3 regions of the Akkermansia sp. N21116 genome follow, and region 3 is predicted to be linked to each of the others. Evidence: riboswitches for the same ligand, from Rfam matches in the RefSeq annotation. Region 3 holds a riboswitch; each other region holds the start of a gene.
What was found. A riboswitch is a leader RNA that binds a small molecule or an ion and turns the genes downstream of it on or off. The one in region 3 is predicted to bind cobalamin.
Positions count from the first base shown of each region.

Region 1: another riboswitch for cobalamin. It lies ahead of QET93_RS11605 (sirohydrochlorin cobaltochelatase); the one in region 3 lies ahead of QET93_RS06575 (TonB-dependent receptor).
Region 2: another riboswitch for cobalamin. It lies ahead of QET93_RS09170 (ribonucleoside triphosphate reductase); the one in region 3 lies ahead of QET93_RS06575 (TonB-dependent receptor).

Region 1 is NZ_CP139035.1:3,058,147-3,063,460, reverse strand. Features, by position in the region: gene QET93_RS11620 (precorrin-8X methylmutase) at 1-418, opposite strand, end outside; gene QET93_RS11615 (hypothetical protein) at 434-1,705, opposite strand; gene cobI (precorrin-2 C(20)-methyltransferase) at 1,702-2,406, opposite strand; gene QET93_RS11605 (sirohydrochlorin cobaltochelatase) at 2,413-3,324, opposite strand; cobalamin riboswitch at 3,558-3,759, opposite strand; gene QET93_RS11600 (alpha amylase C-terminal domain-containing protein) at 3,858-5,314, opposite strand, start outside.
Region 2 is NZ_CP139035.1:2,371,716-2,377,029, forward strand. Features, by position in the region: gene QET93_RS09160 (hypothetical protein) at 1-533, shown strand, start outside; gene QET93_RS09165 (hypothetical protein) at 593-1,720, shown strand; cobalamin riboswitch at 1,906-2,085, shown strand; gene QET93_RS09170 (ribonucleoside triphosphate reductase) at 2,293-4,407, shown strand; gene nrdD (anaerobic ribonucleoside-triphosphate reductase) at 4,462-4,668, shown strand; gene QET93_RS09180 (anaerobic ribonucleoside-triphosphate reductase activating protein) at 4,721-5,314, shown strand, end outside.
Region 3 is NZ_CP139035.1:1,701,719-1,707,032, forward strand. Features, by position in the region: gene QET93_RS06570 (polysaccharide deacetylase family protein) at 1-812, shown strand, start outside; cobalamin riboswitch at 894-1,026, shown strand; gene QET93_RS06575 (TonB-dependent receptor) at 1,089-3,137, shown strand; gene QET93_RS06580 (ABC transporter substrate-binding protein) at 3,318-5,314, shown strand, end outside.

The sequences.
Region 1 (5,314 bases), 1.4 Mb from region 3:
GCAGGGCTTTTTGGGCGGCACTGAGGGCGCGGGGCTGATTGGCAGCTCGCGCCTGGGCAACGACATCGGGATCGCTGATATAGCAATGGATGTCTTCCCGTTCATAAGCGGGATTGAGGCGTCGGAGGCGCTCAACCGAGATGCCGGCGCGGATCATGTTGGTGTCGCAAAATATGGGGGCACGGCGTTTGAGTGCCTCCAGCGCACATTCGATGGGGGCGTGGCGGAATGCCAGCGTGCGGATGATCTCCATATCCGCCGTCGTGTGGATCAAGCGGCGTGCAACGCGCCATTGAGGCTGGGGCATGGAGGCCGCTTCCGGGCATTCGCTTTCAATCGTGCGGAAACTTTCCTCTTCGATTTCCGTGGCACTGAGGTTCCAACGCAGGGGCGGGTAGTCTTGGGGAGAATCAGGCATGGTATGTGAAATGGACTAATGGGTGTAATGGATGAACAGAGCTGTCACCACAATGAGGATGATGACGCCGATGATGCGGGAAAGCTGCATGCCTACGACAATCGTTACGGCTTCCCTGGCCGGGAAGATGCCCAGCGCGGAGGGGAGATTGCGGCGCAAGGCGCGGAAGGGGTTGCCGATGGCACTGCCTACGAACATGGCCAGCAGGATTTGGGCGTTGGTTACGGCTCCGTGGTCGCGCAGGTTGGCGGCGACGGCGGCGGCCTGGACGAGTCCGCCCATTTGCGTGGCGACGATGCTCATCAATTCGGGCGGGAAGATGCGGTTGACCCAGTCAGGCACGAGTTGTTCCCAGAAGTCGAACAGGCCTTTTTTCATCATCCATTCTACCAGGAGCATCAAGGGCACCGTCAGAATCATCATGCGGAACAGGAGGGTACAGACGCGCTGGATGGTCTTGATCCCGGTTTGTCCCCAGGAAAGAGGGGCTTCGTAGGGGCTATGGCTATCCGTGGTGCCCACTTCACCGGAATCCGTATTCGATTTCCCGGCCATCCTGCGTCTGTGCCAGAGCAGAACCCCCAGAATGAAGAGGAAGCCGAAGCTGAATTGACCGCCAAAATAAAGTGCGCCGGGGATGCCCACGGCTCCGAGAACCGGGTACATGACGCGCAGGGAGTGCGACAGGTAGGAGAGGTAGCTATTGGCCATGCCGCCGGCAATCAGCGTCGAGTGTTCGATTTTGCCTTCGGCATGGCTGCTGACGAGCATGCTGTTGGCTGCCGTGTTGGAATACAGGGCAGTGGGCATGGCGATGCTGACGATGGCGGGCAGGCGCATCAGGCGCGAGAATCTCCCGAGGATGTAGCCGAAAATCAAATGCCACTTGCGTGCTTCCGCAATGCTGCCGACCATGGCGGCGATAGACACCATCAACAGGAGCTTGCCAATAACGGAGGCTTTGCGCTCGACCTTGCTCCACCATCCTTTGTTGGTAGTAGAGGTGCTGTGCCGCTTCTTCATCATGCCGCCTTCACTGCCTTCAGCTTTTGGGGAGGCAGGGGTGGCGATGGTATTGGAGGCCGCCTTTCCATGCCTTTTGGGGGTGACGTTGGGAGAATCCGCTGTGAATGCTGCGGCAGGCGAAGGCATGTCCATTTCATCTCCCCTCATGTTGTTGCCGGACGGCATCGTCTGGATCAGAACCAGCGAAGAAGCCAGTGCCAGCACGAGCCAGAACCACTGCCACGGACGTTTCCAGGGGGGTAGATGAGAGGCTTTTTTCATGCCTTTTTCACCATCATCAGGGAGAGGTATTCTTCGGGACGTTCCAGGATTTCTTCACCATTGTGGGAGATGAATTGTCCGGGCATGCCAAGGCGTTCGCCATAGACGATCCGGGTGCCGGGTTCATTGAGTACCCTGCGGATGAGGGCATTGCGGCTCCGGTAGGTTTTCATCAGCACCGTGGTTGAATTGGGCGGGAAGTCGAGCTGATCGACCATTTCCGCACGGAATGCCGGGATGACGCGCAGGCTTTCACCATTTTCCACAAGCACCGTTTGGGAGAGTGAAGAGAGCGTGCAATACGAGGTAATGCCCGGTACGACCTCCGTCTTCAATCCGGGCATTTGTGTCTGCAACAACTTGAGGATATATCCGAATGTGCTGTAGGTCATGGCGTCGCCCAGCGTGGCAAAGGCACAGTTTTTGCCTTCCTCCAGCTGTTGGGCAATAATCATGGCGTTGGCAGCGATGTGAAGCTCGCGATCCGTCTTGTCGCGCGACATGGAGAAGAGCAGGGGGACGATGGTGCCCTTGATGGCTCCCAGCGATTCGACAACGGAGGACGAAATGCTGGTTTCCGTGTTGGGCCCCGTTACTGTGAAGATGATGTCTACTTCCGCGAGAACCCTTGCGGCACGAAGCGTCAGGTACTCTGGGTTTCCGGGGCCGATGCCCACGCCGTAAAATGTGCCGAGTTGCATAGATGTTTATTCTTTCATTCCTTTTTTGACGACCAGGATGTTGTCCGTCGTTTCGCGGGCGTGGCGCAGAAAGACATTACGGATGCCTTGCAGTTCGCCCAGTCCCTTGAGGTTCAATTTGACTTCGAAGCCCTCCTTCTTCAGGACGCTTGCCCAGGAGTCTTCTTCGTCTCCGGCGAGGTCATTCGTGGCGTGGTCGCCAGCAACGATCATGAAAGGTGCCAGCCATACGGTTTTGAGCCCCTGTTTCTGGAGCTTCTTCAGTTCGGCAAGGATGGAATCGAACCCCGTTGTTCCTTCGACTGTGGCCAGGAATGCCTTGGGATCCTTCCGGTGAAGCTCGGTTTGCACGGCAGCGAACACGAGGTCGGCGCGGCCTTCCTTCTGACCGTGCCCCATCAGAACAATGGCTTCGTCTGCCTTGCGTTCCTGAGGGAACTCCGTGAGGATGGCGGTGACCACTTCCTGCATATCGCGGTTGCTTTCCAGCAGGGGGCGACCGATCAAAACTTTTTCAAATGCCCCGGGATTGTGCTCCAGATAACGCTGAATCGTGCGTTCCATTTGGGAGAATTCTTCTCCGGCTGCCATGTGGAGCGACTGGACGCAGAGGGTTTTGACGCCTTTGTCCGAGAGCATTTTAAGGCTTTCCTGGATAGACGGAACAGGGCGGCCTTCTTTGGCGATCTTGTGGCGGATGATGTCGGAGGTGTAAGCCCAGGATGTTTTATCTGCCGGGAAACAGGTTGTGAGTGTTTTCTCCGTACTGGTGTAGGACGTCAAAGCTTTTTGATGGCTTGTTCCGAAGGCGACGATGAGGAGACCGTCCCGGTCGATTGGAGTCTGGGCGGGGAGCATGGAAGTACCAAGGCTGGCGGTGGCGAGGATGCAAAGGGTTTTGAAGAAGCGGAGGATCATGGTAAAATGGGATTCAAAGAACGGGTGTTTTACGAATAAAGAAATCAGACAAGGCAACCCCTCAATCATGAGGTGAAGACCCAGCAAAAAAATGTCGGTTGCAAAAGCCCTTAACCAACAACGGCAAGGTTCGTCAGCGATGGCGGTAGAGTCTGTGCCCAGGGTGACGGCGACAGGGCGAAACAAGGAGGTAAGCCCTTCTTCAGAAGAGTGTTTGGATCAATCATGCGTTGAATAGTCTATGTGGTCATAACGGATATTCGGACTCCGGGCTTCATTTCTTCTCTTCGCCTTCACCCCTTGCGGGACTGGCTTAAGCGTGTGACCGCCTTGAAGAGTCGTAACCCGATACCGCAGCGCGACTGTTTCCGGTTCTCACGGAATTCCCCGTTGCTTGGCGAAAGTGATAGAGAAATCATGCCTCCAAGTCAACTGTGTTGGATGGTATTTTCTTCTTTACGGGAAAAACAAAGCCGTCTCAAATGATGAAAACCATTTGAGACGGTTGGTGATGATTCGGAGCAAAGATGTTTTTACCTTCCCGTTCGCTGGAGGACGATGGCGGTGCGCGGAAGGAGGTAGAGAGAGAGCTTACCGTTGGCGGTGAAGTGGTGGATGGCGTTATCCTGACGCCCGAATCCGCCAAAGCGGAGGTCATCGGTGTCAAGGATGATGCGCCATTCTCCTTCTTCATCAACGGGCAGGAGATAGTCGGGCAGGGCCTTGTCGCCGGACCAGTTGAAGATGAAGATCAGTTTGCCCCGGCGGAAGGCGAGTACCTGGTTGGTTTCGTCGATGTTGAGAGGGTAGGCGTTGGAAACGGTCAGCAGGCGACTCTGTTTCGCCATATGCACCATGGCTTTATCGAATTCCCGGAGGAAGTCGAATTTCAGAGAGGGATTGTCGACAAGCGACCATTGGCGGCGGCAGTATTGGTAGGACCAGTTGTTACCTTCCCGAGGGAAGTCGATCCATTCCGGGTGGCCGAATTCATTGCCCATGAAGGTGAGCCAGCCTTCACCGCCGGCGGCGAGGGAAACGAGGCGGATCATTTTGTGCAGGGCGATGCCGCGGTCGACGACGATGCTTTTCTGATCTTTGCTCATGGACCAGTACATGTCGGTATCCATGAGGCGGAAGGCAAGGGTCTTGTCGCCGACAAGGGCTTGGTCATGGCTTTCGCAGTAGGCGATATGAGGCTCGCCATGGCGGCGGTTGGAGAGGGTGTACCACATATCGCCCATGCGCCACTCTTCATCCTTCTTTTCTTTGATGAGTTTGATCCAGTAGTCGGGGATGCCCATGGCGAGGCGGTGGGTGAAGCCGATGCCTCCTTCATCGATGGGGCGGCAGAGTCCGGGCATGCCGGACATGTCTTCCGCGATGACGATTGCTCCCGGCTTGACGGACTGGATGAGGGTGTTGGCGAGTTGAAGGTAGGCTACGGCATCGTGGTCGACGGAGGGGCCGAAGTAGGCTCCTAGGTTGTCGAATGGTTCATGTCCTCGGTGGAAGTAGAGCATGGAGGTGATTCCGTCGAAACGGAATCCGTCGAAGTGAAATTCATCCAGCCACCACCGTGCATTGGAGAGGAGGAACTGAATGACTTCGTTGCGTCCGTAATCGAAACAGCACGAGTCCCAGTCAGGGTGGTGTCCGCGTTGACCGGAGAGGAAATATTGTCCGCCGGAACCGTCGAAGTTGCTGAGCCCTTCGGCCTCATTCTTGACGGCGTGGGAGTGAACAATGTCGAGGAGGACGGCAATGCCAAGGCCGTGTGCCTTGTCGATGAGGTACTTGAGATCGTCCGGTGTACCGAATCTGGAAGAAGGTGCGAAAAAGGAGGAGACATGGTAGCCGAAGGAACCGTAATACGGGTGTTCCTGGATAGCCATCAGCTGGATGGTGTTATACCCGCCGGCGGAGATGCGCGGAAGGACATGGTCGGCAAATTCACGGTAGCTGTGGATGCGTTCTTCTTCCCCCGACA
Region 2 (5,314 bases), 670 kb from region 3:
AACATCCGGCACTTACGGGCGCCCAATTCGGAAAAGTGTTCGGAATCACCTCATCTCTGAACGGCACGATGGAAATCAACAACGTCAATTTCTACAACGATGCCGTTCCGCCGGCGGCCTCACTCTTCTCAAAGATGCCGCGCATGCCGGAATTCTCAAAAATGTTTCATTCGCGCAGTGATATCCTGAGAAACAAATACATCGCTTCTCTCAAGAAACTCCAGCAGAAATATGTCAAGAAACAGGACTTCGCTACCGTTACACTGATCCAGAATATCGTCAAATCTCCCGATTCTCCGGTCAAGGAAGAAAAGCTTCCCCGGGAAGTACTCCACCTTGCCACGGCCTACACAATTCAGAAAGAGCAGCTGGGAGAACAAATCAAGCAGGCTTATTTGAAAACAATTCTCCAGCAACAAGCCCAATATGCTCAGAAGAAGCAATTCGATAAAATCGTCGAAATCCAAAAAATAATAAAAACAATCGAGGAAACATCTCCCACTGAACTCTTTATGACAATAAAGAAAAAATGACTATTGGTCGTCCATAAAACGTTTTCTTCAAAAATAGATCAACCATAAATCGTTTATCCATGAATCGACTCCCCCTCCTATTTATTTTCCTCTTTGCCATAGCAATATCCGAGGCAGCCACACCCGTTTATTCATGGAAATACACACCGGACGGGGCTCAAATTAAAGCTACCAAATGGTATGCGCTATTCAGATACAATCCCGGTGACGACTATGCCTCTTTTGGTGCTGGCAGGGTACCGTTTGCCGAAAAAATTACCGATTTCCCCTCCAATTTCACAGTCAGTTTCGACGTGAAAAACCTCTCCTGCGATAACAATAACGGAAAAACAATTCTGAGCTTGTATTCGAATAATCACCATTATTTCAATAGTCAAAACTACAACGCTAATTTCTATTCTCTTCAATTACAATTTGACAATAAAGGAAAGCTTTACCTTTATAACATGATCAACGGAGCCGTTTCCTTTGGTGGAGAGGAAACCGGAAATGTCAAATCCATCGATACCGGTTTAACAATCAAGGATCTTCAGTCGGACGAATGGATCAAATTTTGCATCGTTTCCGATTTGTCCGCACATACCCTTTCCATCTACATCAACGATTTACTGACTGGTTCCATCACAAACTGGGATCCAAAACATCCGGCTCTCACTGGAGCCCAGTTCGGTCAAGCATTCGGAAACTTTCATATCATGAAAGGTACGATGAAAATCAACAACGTCAATTTCTACAACGATGCCGTTCCACCGGCGGCCTCACTCCCGCTCATGCCGGAGTTCTCAAAAATGTTCCATTCTCGCAGTGATATCCTGAGAAACAAATACATCGCCTCTCTCAAGAAACTCCAGCAGAAATATGTCAAGAAACAGGACTTCGCCACCGTTACACTGATCCAGGATATCGTCAAATCTCCCGATTCTCCGGTCAAGGAAGAAAAGCTTCCCCGGGAAGTTCTCCGCCTTGCCACGGCCTACACAATTCAGAAAGAGCAGCTGGGAGAACAAATCAAGCAGGCTTATTTGAAAACAATTCTCCAGCAACAAGCCCAATATGCTCAGAAGAAGCAATTCGATAAAATCGTCGAAATCCAAAAAATAATAAAAACGATTGAGGACACGGAGCCTTCCCTTCTCTTTTTCAAGACGCCATCGAAAGAGGACTCTGCTGTACCGAACAGGCGTTGACCCATTTGGAGCGGATTTTCATCCCTATCCTACGCCCGAATATCCGGTTGTTCATACTTCGATAAAACCGCCAAATGCGCCTCACACAATTCAAGTCAGGTTTTCTCTATAGACTACAATATATTGTATGTATGATAATATTTACATACAAAATGAGAAAATTCTCTTGCATCCTCGCGCTTGATTGATGTAGAAACCGTTCCAGCACAGGTAACGGAAGACGGTGAAAATCCGTCGCGGACGCGCCGCTGTAACCGGTTGATCCCGGAGTGGACACTGCTCCCGAGAGGAAGTGGGAAGTTCATCCCGAAAAATATGGTCAAGAACCGGAAGCCAGAAGACGACCTGGGCAACCATAGTATCACCATCTCGCGAAAGGATGCGCGTACGAATCGGAATTCCGGCAACCGGTCGGCAAAGGCAATCTGAATGGATCCTCCAAGCTATCCCCACCTCCGCAATTCTTTTTTGTATTTGTTTTCTTTTGTACCCGCCCCATCCCCTTCCCGGGGATGTCGTGTGTACATGCCGCGCGATGCGTCTTTTACGCCACCTTCAAATATCTGCGCCGCATGGTCTCCACAATCATCAAAAGAAACGGTAAATCCGAGAGCTTCCAAGGATACAAGATCGAGGAAGCAATCCGGAAAGCCTTCCACAGTTCCGGGACAAAATATGACGATTTCGTCTATGTCCGAGTCCTCGCATCGCTGGGTTCCCGTGAATCCGTAACCGTAGAAGAAGTCCAGGATCTGATCGAACGAACCTTGTTCAAGTGCGGATGTTTCGAGACGGCTCGTTCTTTTATCACCTACCGCTTCCTGCACAAGATGCAGCGGGAACAAATAGGAGGCATTTACCACGGCAATACTTATGTCGATTGCAAACAAACCGTTGAAGAATACATCGGACGGACGGACTGGCGCATCGCGGCCAACTCCAACACGACCTATTCCAATGCCGGCCTGATCAACAATACCGCCGGCAAGGTCATTGCCAATTACTGGCTCGACCAAGTGTACTCGGAAGAGGAAGGAGCAGCCCATCGCAACGGTGACTACCACATCCACGATCTGGACTGTCTGACAGGCTATTGTGCCGGCTGGAGCCTGCGGAATCTTCTCAACGAAGGGTTCAACGGCGTCCGTTCACGAGTGAACAGCCGCCCCCCGAAACATCTGAAGGAAGCTCTCGGACAAATGGCAAACTTCCTGGGAATCCTCCAAAGCGAATGGGCGGGAGCCCAGGCTTTCAGCTCCTTCGATACCTTCCTGGCTCCCTATGTCTTCAAAGATCAACCCTCGTTCCAGGTCTTGAAAAAAGCCATACGGGGATTCGTTTACAACCTGAACGTGCCATCTCGCTGGGGACAGTCTCCCTTCACCAATGTAACCATCGACTGGACGGTACCCCGTGACTTGCGCGAACAAGTCCCCTTCAGCGGAGGTAAACACCTGCTTGAAGGAATCAACGATCCCCGGCTTGACGCTCTTGCCCGGGAACGAGGGGCTGAATCTCCGGAGAAGATGACGTTCAAACATTTCCAGCCGGAAATGGACCTGATTAACAAGGCTTTCTACGAAGTCCTCACGGAAGGGGACAGCACCGGACAACCGTTCACCTTTCCCATCCCTACCGTCAACATCACGGAAGATTTCGACTGGGACAACCCCAATGTCCCCCTACTCTTCGAAAATGCCGCCAAGATAGGTTCTTCCTATTTCCAGAACTTCATCGGCAGTCAATATACCCGTGACGAAAACGGCAATAAAATTCCCGATGAACGCGCCTACAAACCCGATGCCGTAAGATCCATGTGCTGCCGCCTGCAGCTCGACCTGAGAGAACTGCTCAAGCGCGGAGGAGGCCTGTTCGGCTCTGCGGAAATGACGGGCTCCATCGGCGTCGTCACTATCAACCTGGCCCGCCTCGGCTACCTCTACAAGCAAAACAGGGAAAACCTCTTCAAACACCTTTCCCTGCTCATGGAACTGGCCAAATCCACTCTGGAAAAAAAACGCACATTCATTCAGGAACTCTATGACCGCGGACTCTATCCCTATACCCGGCGCTATCTGCCCGGATTCCGCAACCATTTCTCCACCATCGGCGTCAACGGAATGAATGAACTCCTGAGGAATTTCTCCAACGATACCATGGACATCAGCACCGACCAAGGCATCGCCATGGCCCGGGAAATCCTGGAATTCATGCGGGATAAAATACGCCTCTTCCAAGAGGAAACCGGCAACCTCTACAACCTGGAAGCAACCCCGGCCGAAGGCACCACGCACCGCTTCGCCCGCGAAGATGCCAAGCGCTATCCGGATATTATCCAGCAAGGCCCCGTCGGGAAACGGTACTACTCGAACAGTTCCCAACTTCCCGCCAATTTCACGTCCGACCTTTTCCAGGCCCTCACCCTCCAGGATGACCTCCAATGCTGCTACACGGGAGGCACCGTCTTTCATATGTACATGAACGAAGGAATCAGCTCCCCCGAAGCCTGCCGAGACCTCGTTCGCAAAGTACTCACCAACTTCCGCCTCCCCTACCTGACAGTTACCCCCCTCTTCTCGGTATGCTCCCGCCACGGATACCTGCAAGGGGAACACGAATACTGCCCCTACTGCGACGAAGAAATCCTGGTCAGGCATGCATCGGACACTGCCGATACCTTGGACTGAATCCCTCCTCCGATCCAATTCCCCCTTACCCCTAACCCAAAAACAATCACCATCATGAAACAAGAAGAAATACTAGCCCTCCACACGGAAGAACGCACCCGCTGCACAGTTTACACCCGAGTCATGGGCTATCACCGCCCCGTGGAAACATTCAATGCCGGCAAACAGGGAGAATTCCACGACAGAAAGCACTTCCTGGAACCCATCCCACAACCGGATACCTGTTCCTGCCAATCTACCAGGAACGCCCAAAGCGCCTAATTCCCACCAATCATCCCTTTTCCCGCACATAACCGTATCGTTATTGGGAGGCATGCATCAGGGCATTGAGGACATTACTCCGCTCACCCTTCTGGACTACCCGGGGAAGGCGGCCTGCATCCTGTGGTTCGGCGGCTGCAACATGCGCTGCCGGTACTGCTACAACGCAGACCTGGCGAAAGGCTGTAAGGCGAAGGCAGCCTTTCCCAGCCATCTCCGGGAAAAATCTCTGGAAGAATTCCTGAAGACACGTGCAGGATTCCTCGACGGAGTCGTCCTATCGGGCGGAGAATGTTCTCTCTGCCCTGATCTTCCGGAAATATGCCGGCTTGCTCAATCCCTCGGATACGAGGTGAAAATGGATACAAACGGTACCCGCCCCGACACCGTTCGATTCCTTGTCGAACAGGGCCTTGTCAACTACATTGCCCTGGATTACAAAGCTCCGTCCGACGAGTTTGCCAACATCACCGGCGGATGTTCCGCAAACTTGTTCGCCGCTTTCGGCAAAACGTTGCAGTATTTAATCGGCAGCGAATTCCCCTTTGAAGTCCGAACGACAGTCCATCCCGACCTCCTTGATGAAAAGGCCGTCGGCAGAATTATCAAGGATCTGGCGGCACGCGGTTACCGCGGTACATATTAT
Region 3 (5,314 bases):
ATTTGACTGGCCGGGGGGCGTCGTTGAGTATTGAACAGGTTAAGGAAATGGTGCGTGCCGGGGCTACTCTCGGAAGCCATTCCACAAGCCATCTCTACCCCTCGGCATGGAAGCGAGTCCAGCGTAAGGGGCAGGAAGCCTATTCCACTCTGATCGACCGGGAAATCGGCAAGTCTCGGGAGTGGCTGCAGGCCAATTTTAATGTACCGATTGAATTCTACTGTTATCCCGGAGGGTATCATACGCCGGAAATGATCGAAAAACTGCCGACATACGGTTACGTGGGCGCTGTGACAGTCGTCCAGAGGAAGACCTTGCATGAAACGGACAATTGGCAGATTCCCCGTTACGTCGTATTTGGCAACAATCCGAGGATTTTTGCCAATGCCGTGACGTTCCATCCTTTGGGAGAATCGGGGGCTTCGGGGGTATCCGATTCCGGGGCAGGAAGCATATCGGTTGCCTCCATGTCTTCCTCATTGCTTCCTCCTCCTATGCAAACTGTTCAGCCTACTGCCAATGCCGTGATTGCGGATCTAGCTCCCGTCATATCGATTGATTTGAGTAATGAACGGGATGTAAATCCGGACTCTATTGTGATGATGATCAATGGATTGGGTAAAGTTCCCGCTTCCTATGATCCCGTCCGGAAAATGTATTCCTGGAAAGCGAACCGTCCGTTCCGTGTCGATACCGTGACCGTATTCGTATCCTGGAAAACCTTTTCTTCTTCCCAGCCTCAGAGTGTCCGGTGGCAATTCGGTGTGTCGGAACCCAAGTCTCATTATGTGCCGGCAAATGTTGTAAAGTGACACTCTCTTCAATTTGGTGTTGACCTTAGGAACAAAATTGTGTTGATTGCGGGCATGGGTTCGCCATGGAGCGGATCACAGACTTCTATGGAAGCCCGTGGCACGGGCAGGCAATAGATGGGGAATACCGGTGAAAATCCGGAGCTGTACCGCAACTGTAAACGGAAGCATGCTTTCGCAAGCCAGAAAACCAGCCATGGGAGTTGTCCTATTTGACCGGCGAAGTACCGGTTTTAAGGCGTTACAACTATGATATGCTATAGAAAAGCACTCGAAATGGGTGCTATTGCTGTCGGTCTGGCCCTTGTGGCTTCAGGCCAAGTCTCTCTCGGAGCGAATGCTGACAATCAGTCGGCAACCCAGCCAGCCGGTGCTCAGGAGCAGAAAACTGTACCTGCCCAGACTGTCGCCGTCTTACCGGAAATGACTGTTTCCTCCCACTATGTAGGAGTGCCATACACGTCTTCCGGCGTCTCTGTGAGTATTATTGATCCGAAGGCTTTCGAAGAACGCGGGATTGAAACTCTTTCCGGTGCTCTTGCCCGCACTCCTGGCGTGTATATGCTGGAAGACGGCAGTGTTGGTCAGCGTGGATCCATGGGATACATGACTGTTCGCGGTGTTAATTTGGCTGGCGGTACATCTTTGATGATCGACGGCATGCGCGTATCCGATGTGCGTAATGCCATGTCGTACGACAGTCTTGGTTCCGGCCCTGGACAACTTTATGGCCAGGGTAGCCTCTTTGACTTGGGTGGCGCGGAACTTGTCAAAGGACCTCAAGGGGCCGTCTACGGCAACAACTCGTATGCCGGCGTTTTGGCTCTTTCTACACCGGAAGGATCGGGCAAACCCTCCCTTTCCATTTTCAACGAGGCCGGTTCTTTTGGTTCCTATACGGGAACGGTGACGTCTCAGGGCAAAATCAAAAAACTGGGTTATTTTGTAGGAGTCGGTTTTGAAACGACCGAAAACGATCTTCATTATTTGGGGGCTTCCGGTCCTTATGCCTACCCCAATCCGGGACAAGCCAATAATTACGGTGATTTTCGCCAATGGCAGGAAGCTCTGCGCCTGACCTATGATATTAACAAGGACAACAAGTTGAGCTTGACCTACCGCCGGATGGATTCGCAATTGGACAATCCGAGTTTAGTTTATGGAGCAACAGGTTCGACTGTTGAGCGCGACCGTTTCGATATGCGCAGCAACTTGTTGACTGCAACGTTGGATTCCAACATCAACAAGATCTGGTCGACTACCTTCATGATGGGGTACTATGACCGCCATTTTAAGGATAACCTGATCGACGGAAACTCCTGGACGGATCACAGCAAGTTTCAGATGGAATGGCGTAATGCATTGACGTGGAATAGGGAATGGAAAACAATCCTTGGCATGGCCTGGGATCGTACGGATTACAACTGTTTGAATAATTACGTCGATATCGACGAAATGGAGAGCAATCTCGCCTGGTTTGCCGAACAGATGTGGTCTCCGACCCGTTATCTGGATTTCAGTGCCGTCGGCCGTTTGGAACACAGCACCATCTGGAACAACAATGCTACATGGCGTTTTGCCGGATCATGGAAAGTAAACGGCCGTGAAGATTCTCCGACTCGAATTTTCGGTTCCGTTGGTTCCGGTTTCCGCGCTCCTTCCGAATGGGAACGCTACGCGAACTGCAATATAGGAGGCTGGTCGTATATCGGCAACCCTGATTTGAAAATTTCCCGTTCCCTTGGCGGCGATCTGGGCATTGAACAGCGTCTCGTCAAGAACCATTACCTGACGGTTACCGGTTTCTGGACGCGTATTAATGACATGATCAATCCCAAAACGGGTTATACGACTCCCGGCGACTATTCTACCGCCTTCTCCACATGGGAAAATACAAGTCATGGCACGATGACTGGGGTGGAAACTTCCCTGCGCGGGGAATTCAGCTGCGCCTGGAAACCCGGCTACACCCTTGGCTACACCTACGTGATGCCCAAGGATAATGATGGCAAACAGCTTCTCGGGACGGCTCGCAATACGGTCAGCGGTGAAATCCATGTTTCACCTCTGGAACGCCTGACTACCGGTCTTGGTATTTTGTCCGCCAGCAACCGTTGCGATACATCGACATCGGGCGGCAAGTATCTGGATGATTATGTAACGCTGCGTTGGTTTGTCCGTTATAAAGTGACGGACAACATGACTCTGCATTTCCGTGTGGAAAACCTTCTCAACGAGAAATACATCGTGACGAACGACTACAACTTCGGTGCCTTGCAGGCCCGTGGAATCGGGGTGTTCGGCGGTGTTACCCTTGAGTTCTAAAGATCGTTTCTTCATATTGTTGTTGAATTGCTGAAAAGGTCCATCCCTGTCGGGAATCCTCATGTTCGGTAGGCGAAGACCGGACGGAAGATTCTTCTGCGGGGATGGATTCTTTTTTCTGATGGATGAACGGCGGTTTTTCCCGCATGATATCTCCCGATGCTCAAGTGGTTGTCAATCATGGCTGCGGCATTTGCCGCCGTATTCCTGGCAGGAGTATGGTGGTTGTCGCGCGATGTAAGGGAAGGACTGGATACGGGGAAGATGACCATGGCTTCGGGACGCGATGGCATGCCCGCGTATTTTGAAGGATTTGTCGGGCGTTGGAATCGGGAGGTTGCCCATTGGCTTTCTTCGGAAGTTGAACGATTGAAGAGGGAAGGAGGGGATCCGGGGGAACTTGATTTGTTGAAAAAGCGGACCCTGTCGGGTGATTTTTTACAGATACTCCCCTCTTCGTCACTGCCGGGAGGACTCGTTTGGCAGGATGGTATGGACCAGCCGGATATTGGTGATCCGAGAGCCATGAAAGGCGGTGAAATCGATATTTGGGGAGGAGTGATGTTCCCTTCCACGTTTCGCCCTTTTGGCCCGGAGAGTACTAGTTTCTTCGGCTATTCGATGTACGGTCAGGTAGATATGAAACTGGTTGCCATCCATCCCCAGACCGAAGAGATTATTCCAGGTCTGGCGGATCGTTGGGCCGTGTCCGGCGATGGAAGGAAGATCTACTTTCATCTGGCTCCTGAGGCTGCCTATTCGGACGGTTCTCCGATCAAGGCGATGGACTTTATCCTGTACCTTTGCCTGAGGACGAGTCCGGCTGTCAAGGATTCCCTCTATTCCAATGAGGTCAAGAAACAATTGGCCGGTATCCGCGTGTACGGGGATGACATTTTGGAGATGGAATTGCCCCGTGCCGTTCCGTGGGCTCCTTTCAAGGCTGCCGGTCTTCTAGCCCCGGCTCATCCGGGATTTTACGCGGATTTCAATGCCGGATACGTGGATAGATACCAGTGGCGCATTCCTCCCGGAACGGGAGGATATATTCTGGATGCGAACCGAATTGTCCGGGGTAGGGCGCTGACGTTGAAGCGAGTGAAAAACTGGTGGGCAGCCGACAGGAAATACTATCGTTATTCGTGCAACGTGGATGCGATTACGCATCACTTTTTCCGGTCGGATACAAAGGCGTATGAGATGTTTCGTCTCGGGCAGTTGGATTATTTGACGGTGTATAAGCCAGAATTGTGGGAAGCTCTTCTTCAGATTCCTCCCGTCCTCGACGGGTATGTTGAGATGGTTTCCTTTACCCGTCGGTTTCCGGAGCCTCCCTATGGCATTTACCTGAATACGGGAGCTCCGCCACTTGACAATATTGATGTCCGGACGGGGCTGTTATATGCCATGCCGATGCAGGAAATACTCGATAGCTTGTTCCGGGGGTACTTTTCCCGGTTGTGTTCTCTAACGGACGGATATGGCAGTATGACGGCTGATCTGGCATGGCCGGATTATTCGCCCACGAAGGCGCGAGCGTATTTTGCCCGTGCCGGATATAGCCGGGTGGGACCGGACGGTATTCTTGTCAATGGGCGTGGAGACCGTCTTTCTATTGAATTGGCATATGCCGAACTTTCGCCATTGATCGGCAATGTTTGCCGCAAACTGAAGGAGGGAGCCAGGGCTTGCGGGGTTGACTTGCGACTGAATCCGTTGGACGGTTCTGTGTGTGCCCGCAAGGTGAATGAAAAAAGGCATATGGCTGTGTTTTGGGCGACGATGTTCGATTACCCCGTCCCGAATCTCTTTCCGATGCTCCATTCATCCCAGGGCAGGGATGCTGCGGGGAGGCTTGTCTCCAATACGGAGAATGTGTTTTCCATAGCCGATGCGGAATTGGACAGTGCGTTGGCGGAAGCCGCGGAAGCTTCCGGCAGGGATGATCTACGGAGGGCTCTCAAGAGGATTCAAACACGAGTTCGCGATTTGGCCATTTGGGTGCCCGGCTGGAAGGACGATTCTGCAAGGATGGCTTATTGGAGATGGATTCAGTGGCCGGATTCGGAGACGACGCGTTTTTGTTATCCTATTATTTTCAACCCATTGGAGTCACATCTTTACTGGATTGATCCGACTATACGACAGGAGGTGAATGAGGCCAGGAGAGAGGGGAG